2 linked regions of the Aromatoleum petrolei genome follow. The protein of the gene in region 1 interacts with the protein of each later gene in a pairwise test. Links are inferred from orthologs where the notes say so. Each region holds a gene or a part of one and is shown on either strand. Other genes may lie near its edges.

Region 1 (4,304 bases):
CGTACTACCGGCTCGACGATCCTGTTGCCCTGACGGGGCGCGACATGAGGAGCAAACCGGGTTCATCGTGGCTGGCATGCGTCGCGGCCGGGATCCTGCTGGCGCTGCCGCTCGCCCCGTCGGCCATGGCGCAGTCGGGGCCGTCATCTGCGATGGATCCCGCCCGCACGGCGTCGCTGTCGGCGGCAAGTCGCCGTATCGAGGATCACTTCGTGGCCGAGGTCGCCCGCATCACGGGTACGACGCCAGCCCGCGTGCGTCGGGCCATGCCGGACGAACGGCGCATCACGTCCACGGCGTCACGATTGATCTCGGCGCTGGAAGTCGATCTTGGAGCACCGCTCACGCCCGAGCAGCAGGCCGAAATTCTGGATGCTGACCAGGCGCGCAAAGTCTCCCTGATGAAGGCACGCGAGGCGGCACGCGGGCGCTGATTCCCATTGACGGTCGGACGTACAGACAGCGGCAGCGGCCGAATTGGGGCGCGGGGGAGGTTGGGGATCGGGTAAAATTTGCCGATGACTGCCTCTCACGAACCTCGCTTCATCCACCTTCGTCTGCATACCGAGTACTCGATTTCGGACGGCATCGTCCAGATCGATCAGGCGATCGCCCGCGCGGCCGCCGACGGCATGCCGGCGCTGGGCATTTCCGACCTCGCCAACCTGTTTGGCATGGTCAAGTTCTACAAGGGCGCACGCGGCAAGGGCATGAAGCCCGTCATCGGCGTCGACGCCTGGATCACCAACGACACCGATCGCGACAAGCCCTTCCGCGCCCTGCTCATCTGCAAGAGTCGCAAGGGCTACGGGCAGCTGTGTGAGCTGCTGACGCGCGCTTTCCTCGACAACAAGTACCGCGGGCGCGCCGAGATTCGCCGCGACTGGTTCGCCGACGGCGCGGCGTCGGATCTGCTGTGCCTGTCCGGTGCGCGCGAGGGGGAAGTGGGGCAGGCACTGGCAAACGGCAACGTCGAACTTGCCGATCGGGTGGCCGCCGAATGGGCCGCATTGTTCCCCGGCGCCTACTACATCGAACTGCAGCGCGCAGGCAATGCGGGCGCCGAGGGGTACGTACGCCAGGCGGTGCAGCTGGCCGGCAGGCTGGGGCTGCCGGTGGTGGCGACCCACCCCGTGCAGTTCCTCAAGCGCGAGGATTTCAAGGCCCACGAGGCACGCGTGTGCATCGCTCAAGGCTATGTGCTGGCCGACAAGCGTCGCCCGCGGGACTACACCGAGGAGCAATACCTCAAGAGCCAGGACGAGATGTGCGAGCTCTTCGCCGACATCCCGGAGGCGCTCGAGAATTCGGTCGAAATCGCACGCCGCTGTTCGCTGACGGTCCAACTGGGCAAGAATTTCCTGCCGCAGTTTCCCACGCCCGAAGGGATGACCCTCGACGACTTCCTGATCGCGGAGGCCAAGGCTGGCCTGGAAGTGCGGCTGGAGGAGCTGTATCCGGACGATGCAGAACGTGAGCGCCAGCGTCCGACCTACGAGGCGCGGCTCAAGTTCGAAACCGACACCATCATCCAGATGGGCTTCCCCGGCTACTTCCTGATCGTTGCGGACTTCATCAACTGGGGCAAGCACAATGGTGTGCCGGTAGGCCCCGGTCGCGGCTCGGGTGCGGGCTCTCTGGTTGCCTACAGTCTGCGCATTACCGACCTGGATCCGCTCGCTTACGCACTGCTGTTCGAGCGCTTCCTGAACCCCGAGCGTGTGTCGATGCCCGACTTCGACATCGACTTCTGCCAGGACAACCGCTACCGCGTGATCGAGTATGTGCGCGAGCGCTACGGCAAGGATGCGGTCAGCCAGATCGCGACCTTCGGTACCATGGCGTCCAAGGCGGTGGTGCGCGACGTCGGCCGCGTGCTCGATCTGCCCTATGGCCTGTGCGACCGGCTCTCCAAGCTGATCCCGATCGAAGGCGCGAAGCCCGTCTCGCTGGCGAAGGCCTACGAGATGGAGCCGCAGATCGGCGAAATGATGAAGGACGGCAACGACGGCGAGTCGGTGCAGGAGTTGTGGAGCCTTGCCGAGCCGCTGGAAGGCCTGTCCCGCAACGTCGGCATGCACGCCGGCGGCGTGCTCATCGCGCCCGGAAAGCTCACCGACTTCTGTCCGCTCTACATCGCCGACGGTGACGACGCGACGCCGGTGTCGCAGTTCGACAAGGACGACGTCGAGGCGGTCGGCCTGGTGAAGTTCGACTTCCTCGGCCTGCGCAACCTCACCATCATCGAGCTCGCGGTCGAGTACGTCGAACGTCTCACCGGGGAGAAGCCCAACCTCGCCGCGCTGCCGTTCACCGACCCCGCCGCCTACCAGATCCTGAAGGACGCGAATACCACCGCGATCTTCCAGGTCGAATCGGACGGCATGAAGAAGCTCCTCAAGAAGCTCGCGCCCGACCGCTTCGAGGACATCATCGCGGTGCTTGCGCTCTACCGTCCGGGCCCGCTCGGCTCGGGCATGGTGGACGACTTCATCCTGCGCAAGAAGGGGCAGCAGGAGATCGACTACTTCCATCCGGACCTCAAGCCCTGCCTGGAGCCGACCTACGGCGTGATCGTGTATCAGGAACAGGTGATGCAGATCTCGCAGATCATCGGCGGCTATACGCTAGGCGGCGCCGACATGCTGCGCCGCGCGATGGGCAAGAAGAAACCGGAGGAGATGGCCAAGCACCGCGAGACGATTGCCGCCGGTGCGAAGCAGAAGGGCTACGACCCGGCGCTCGCGGAGCAGCTCTTCGACCTGATGACGAAGTTCGCGGAGTACGGCTTCAACAAGTCGCACACTGCCGCCTACGCCGTGGTCACCTACCATACGGCGTGGCTCAAGGCGCACCACTGCGCGGCCTTCATGGCCGCGACCATGTCGGCGGACCTCGACAACACCGACACGATCAAGATCTTCTTCGAGGACACGATCGCGAACGGAATCACGGTCCTGCCGCCTGACGTGAACCAGTCCGACTACCGCTTCGTTCCCACGGATCGGAAGACGATCCGCTACGGTCTGGGTGCGGTGAAGGGTGTGGGCGAGCCGGCAGTGCGCTCCATCCTCGAAGCGCGCAAGAGTGGCGGAGCGTACACGGATCTGTTCGATTTCTGCGCGCGCGTGGACCGGCGCATGGTCAACCGCCGCGTGATCGAGGCGCTGATCCGTTCGGGTGCGTTCGATACCATCGAACCCAGCGGCACGGCCGATCGCGCGCGTCTGCTCGCGACCGTGAGCCTCGCGATGGAAGCGGCCGAGCAGGCGGCCGCGAACGCCATGCAGGGGGGGCTGTTCGACCTTGTGCCGGAGGCCGCCGGCGCGGCGCCTCAGTACGCGAACGTGCGCCCGTGGACGGAGCGCGAGCGCTTGAAGGAGGAGAAGACCGCGATCGGTTTCTTCCTCTCTGGCCATCCGTTCAACAGTTTCCGCGAGGAAGTGCGCCGCTTCATCCGTCGTCCGCTGTCGCAGCTCGAACCCTCGCGCGATCTCGCGATGCTGGCGGGCGTGGTGATGGACGTGCGCACCAAGATGACCAATCGCGGCAAGATGGCGTTTGTCGTGCTCGACGACGGCTCACAGGTGCGGGAGGTGTCAGTCTTTTCCGAAGCGTTCGACGCGAACCGCAGCAAGATCGTCACCGACGAAGTGTTGGTGGTCGAAGGCAAGGTCAGCAACGACGACTTTACCGGCGGGCTGCGTATCGTCGCCGACAAGCTGCTGTCGCTCGGCGAAGCGCGTTCCCGCTTTGCCAAGGCGCTCCAGATCAGCGTCAATGGCGAAGTGAAAGGCGCGGGGGGGGCAGTTGCGGCAGCGGACAAGCTCGAAACGCTACTCTCGCCTTTCCGCGACGGCGGCTGCCCGGTTTCGCTGCGCTATCGGAACGAGCAGGCGGAGGCCGAACTGCCCCTCGGCGCGGCCTGGCGGGTGCGTCTCGACGATGCCTTGCTCGACAGCCTGCGGGAGTGGCTCCCGCACGAATCGGTCGAGGTCCTCTACCCCAATTGATATGGGCACAAAAAAGGCCGCGGCCCTTGCGGGCGCGGCCTTTCGGCTGATCCGGCAGGGGCGGTCAGAGTTCCTTGGCGTGCTCGGCCAGATACTCCGCGACGCCTGCGGTGCTGGCCTTCATGCCCGCTTTGCCCTTGTTCCAGCCGGCCGGGCAGACTTCGCCGTGCTCTTCGGTGAACTGTAGCGCGTCGACCATGCGGATCATCTCGTCGATGTTGCGGCCCAGCGGCAGGTCATTGACGACCTGGTGGCGCACGACGCCGTTCTTGTCGATCAGGAAGGAGCCGC
Region 2 (3,299 bases), 910 kb from region 1 along the record:
GCCGTCCACTCCGAGCACCGTGCACACTTCGCCCGGGCCGCGGTCCTCGATCGGGATCGCGCCGCCGTCGGCGCAGCCGAAATCCACGGTCGAGAAGGGCGCGGCGATGTAGAAGGGCACGCCGTGTTCGCGCGCGGCGAGCGCCTTCAGATAGGTGCCGACCTTGTTCGCCGCGTCACCGTTGGCGGCCACGCGGTCGGCGCCGGTGATCACGACGTCGACCTCGCCGCGCGCGAGCAGGATGCCCGCCGCGTTGTCGGCGATGAGGCGCAGCGGCACGCCCGCTTCGCGCAGTTCCCATGCGGTGAGCAGTCCCTGGTTGCGCGGGCGCGTTTCGCTGACCCACACCTCGACTGCGAGACCGAGCGCCTTTGCCGCATACACGGGGGCGAGGGCGGTGCCGGCGCCGCAAGTGGCGAGCCAGCCCGCGTTGCAGTGGGTCATCACGCGCAGCGGGCGATCGAGTCCGGCGGCGAGGCGTTCGAGGATCGCGAGGCCGTGTCCGCCGATCGCGGCGCACATCTCGGCGTCGTCGCGGTGGATCGTCTCGGCTTCGCGCCAGGCCGCGGCGTGGCGCTCGGCCGGGGTGACGAGGGACAGGCGTTCGCGCATCTTTCCGAGCGCCCAGTGCAGGTTCACGGCGGTCGGGCGGGTTGCAGCCAGTGTCGTCAGTGCCTGCTCGAGGCGGACATCGCTCGCATCGGCCGCGAGGGCGATCGCGACGCCGTAAGCTGCCGTCGCCCCGATGAGCGGGGCGCCGCGCACCTGCATCGCGTGGATCGCGGTCGCGACCTCGTCGAGCGAGGTCAAGCGGCGCAGCTCGCACGCGTGCGGCAGCAGGGTCTGGTCGAGGATGACGACGGCGTCGCCGTCGCGGCGGATCGTGGGAATGGGCTGGGTAAACATCGCGCCATTTTATCCGCGCGGCGGGTCTGCGAGAATGTGACGCTCCCAGGCCCCAACCGAGTTGCCATGCCCCACTTCCCCGCCCCGCTCGAATCCCGCCTGCCGAATGTCGGCACGACGATCTTCACCGTGATGTCGCGCCTCGCGCAGGAGTGCGGAGCGATCAACCTGTCGCAGGGCTTCCCCGATTTTAACGCCGAGGACGTGTTGTTCGAGCGCGTCGCGCACTGGATGCGCACGGGACACAACCAGTACGCGCCGATGGGCGGCGTCGCGCCGCTGCGCGAGGCGATCGCGCGCAAGGTTTCCACGCTCTACGGCACCGCGTACGACCCCGAGACCGAGGTCACGGTGACGGCCGGTGCGACGCAGGCGCTATTTACCGCGGTCGCGGCGCTCGTGCGACCGGGCGACGAGGTCATCGTGTTCGAGCCGGTGTACGACTCGTACGCGCCGGCAATCGAGCTGCAGGGCGGGCGCGTCGTGCGCATGCAGCTGGCAGCGCCGGACTACCGGCCGGACTGGGGCGCGGTGGCCGAGGCGATCACGCCGCGCACGCGCATGATCATGATCAACAGCCCGCACAACCCGACCGCCACGGTATGGACGGCCGGCGACATGGCGCGGCTGGCGGCGCTGACGCACGGCACCGGCATCGTCATCGTCTCCGACGAGGTGTATGAGCACATCGTCTTCGACGGCCTGCGCCACGAGAGCTGCGCCCGCCATCCGGAACTGGCCGCGCGCAGCCTGATCGTGTCGAGCTTCGGCAAGACCTACCACATCACCGGCTGGAAGGTCGGCTACGTCGTCGGGCCGCGCGAGCTGATGGCGGAATTCCGCAAGGTGCACCAGTTCAACGTGTTCACGGTGAATACGCCGGTGCAGCTCGCGCTCGCGGACTACATGGCCGATGCGTCGCGCCACGAGAAGCTCGCGGCCTTCTACCAGGGCAAGCGCGACTTCTTCCGTGAAGCGCTCGCAGGTTCGCGCTTCGCGCTGCTGCCCTCGTCTGGCACCTATTTCCAGCTCGCGCGCTACGGCGCGATCTCGGACGAGCCCGATACCGTCTTTGCGCAGCGGCTCACGCGCGAGACGGGGGTGGCCGCAATCCCCGTGTCGGCCTTCTTTGCCGACGGGCGTGACGAGCGCGTGATCCGCTTCTGCTTCGCGAAGAACGAGGCGACGCTGGCGGCAGCGTGCGAACGCCTGCAGAAGGTCTGATGCGGAGCGCGTGCTAGACTCTCCCGCTTGGTATTCCCGTAACTGGTCCGGCAACCCGCTACCGTTCGGGCTGAGCCTGTCGAAACCCTGCTCATGCCCTTCGACAAGCTCAGGGCGAACGGTGGTATCTGCCAGCCGTCTTGGTAAATCCGTATCGTGCGAAACCTGCTCCTCTTGGTCCTTGCCCTGGTCGGCATCTGGTGGGTGCGCCGCGCCCTGAACCGGCCGGGCGACGGTGACACGCCGGCAGGCAAGCAGACTGGCGAGCGCCGCAAGGGCGTGCCTGAGCGCATGGTCGCCTGCGGCTATTGCGGCGTCCACGTTCCCGAGAGCGAGGGCGTGCGCGACGGTGAGCGCTTCTTCTGTTGCGAGGAGCATCGCCGGCTAGGCACGCAGCGCCAGGAACCCTGAATATGCGTGCCGCCGCGGACGAACGCCGCGACCTCGCGCGCCGGGGCCCCCTGCGCTACCTGAACCTCTTCCGCCTGATCCTCGCGGGGCTCTTCCTCGTCGCCGGCCTCGAACTCAATCTGGGCGCGGAGGCGCCGCAAGTCTTCAACGCCGCGGCCTTTGCCTACCTCGCCGCGGTGCTGGCGCTGGGATTCCCCGACGCTGCACGCCGCTTCGGCGTAGACCGCATCATCACCGCGCAGGTTGTGATCGACATTGCCGTCCTCGCGGTGATGATGTGGGCCAGCGGCGGCTACCGCAGCGGCATGCCCGTGCTGATGATGGTCGTCCTCGCCGCGGCAGGGCTCGTCGCCGAAGGGCGCATGGTCCTGTTCTATGCCGCGCTCGCGACCGTCGCCGTACTGGGCGAAAACGTCTGGCGTTTCGTTGCCGGCGAGCGCGCGGCGGACTTCCTGCAGGTCGCCTTCGTCTGCACCGCCTTCTTCGGCATCGCGATCACGGCGCGCTTTCTCGCGCTGCGCGCCAAGGCCAACGAATCGCTCGCGGTGCAGCGCGGCGAGGCGCTCGCCAAGCAGCAGGCGGTCAACGAGCGCATCATTCATGACATGCAGGACGGCGTGCTGGTCGTTGCGGCCGACGGCATCGTCCGCCAGGCCAATCCGCGCGCGGCGGAGCTGCTGGGCTTGAGCAGCGTCGACGGCCTGCGCCTGACCGACGTCGATGAGAATTTCGCCGATGTGCCCGCCTGCTGCAGCGTT

Evidence for each region.
Region 2: the proteins of dnaE (region 1) and ToN1_RS09240 interact in binary tests that used the Escherichia coli proteins (3 or more experiments, as listed by UniProt). The link is inferred for Aromatoleum petrolei from one-to-one orthologs.

The regions. Positions count from the first base shown.
Region 1 is NZ_CP059560.1:1,114,661-1,118,964, reverse strand. Bases 217-4,213 are described here. They hold dnaE (DNA polymerase III subunit alpha), read left to right. Parts: upstream 217-518; coding sequence 519-4,013; downstream 4,014-4,213. Other genes in these bases: ToN1_RS05040 (peroxiredoxin), read right to left, coding at 4,078-4,213; ToN1_RS05050 (hypothetical protein), read left to right, coding at 217-434. Outside these bases: ToN1_RS05055 (quinone oxidoreductase family protein), read left to right, coding at 1-33; more of ToN1_RS05050, read left to right, coding at 45-216; more of ToN1_RS05040, read right to left, coding at 4,214-4,304. UniProt on the Escherichia coli protein: DNA polymerase III is a complex, multichain enzyme responsible for most of the replicative synthesis in bacteria. This DNA polymerase also exhibits 3' to 5' exonuclease activity. The alpha chain is the DNA polymerase catalytic subunit.
Region 2 is NZ_CP059560.1:2,019,539-2,022,837, reverse strand. The notes cover bases 60-3,051. They hold ToN1_RS09240 (pyridoxal phosphate-dependent aminotransferase), read left to right. Parts: upstream 60-972; coding sequence 973-2,130; downstream 2,131-3,051. Other genes in these bases: ToN1_RS09230 (sensor histidine kinase), read left to right, coding at 2,544-3,051; ToN1_RS09235 (PP0621 family protein), read left to right, coding at 2,287-2,541; mtnA (S-methyl-5-thioribose-1-phosphate isomerase), read right to left, coding at 60-906. Outside these bases: more of mtnA, read right to left, coding at 1-59; more of ToN1_RS09230, read left to right, coding at 3,052-3,299. UniProt on the Escherichia coli protein: Shows aminotransferase activity with methionine and histidine as substrates, and to a lesser extent also with phenylalanine.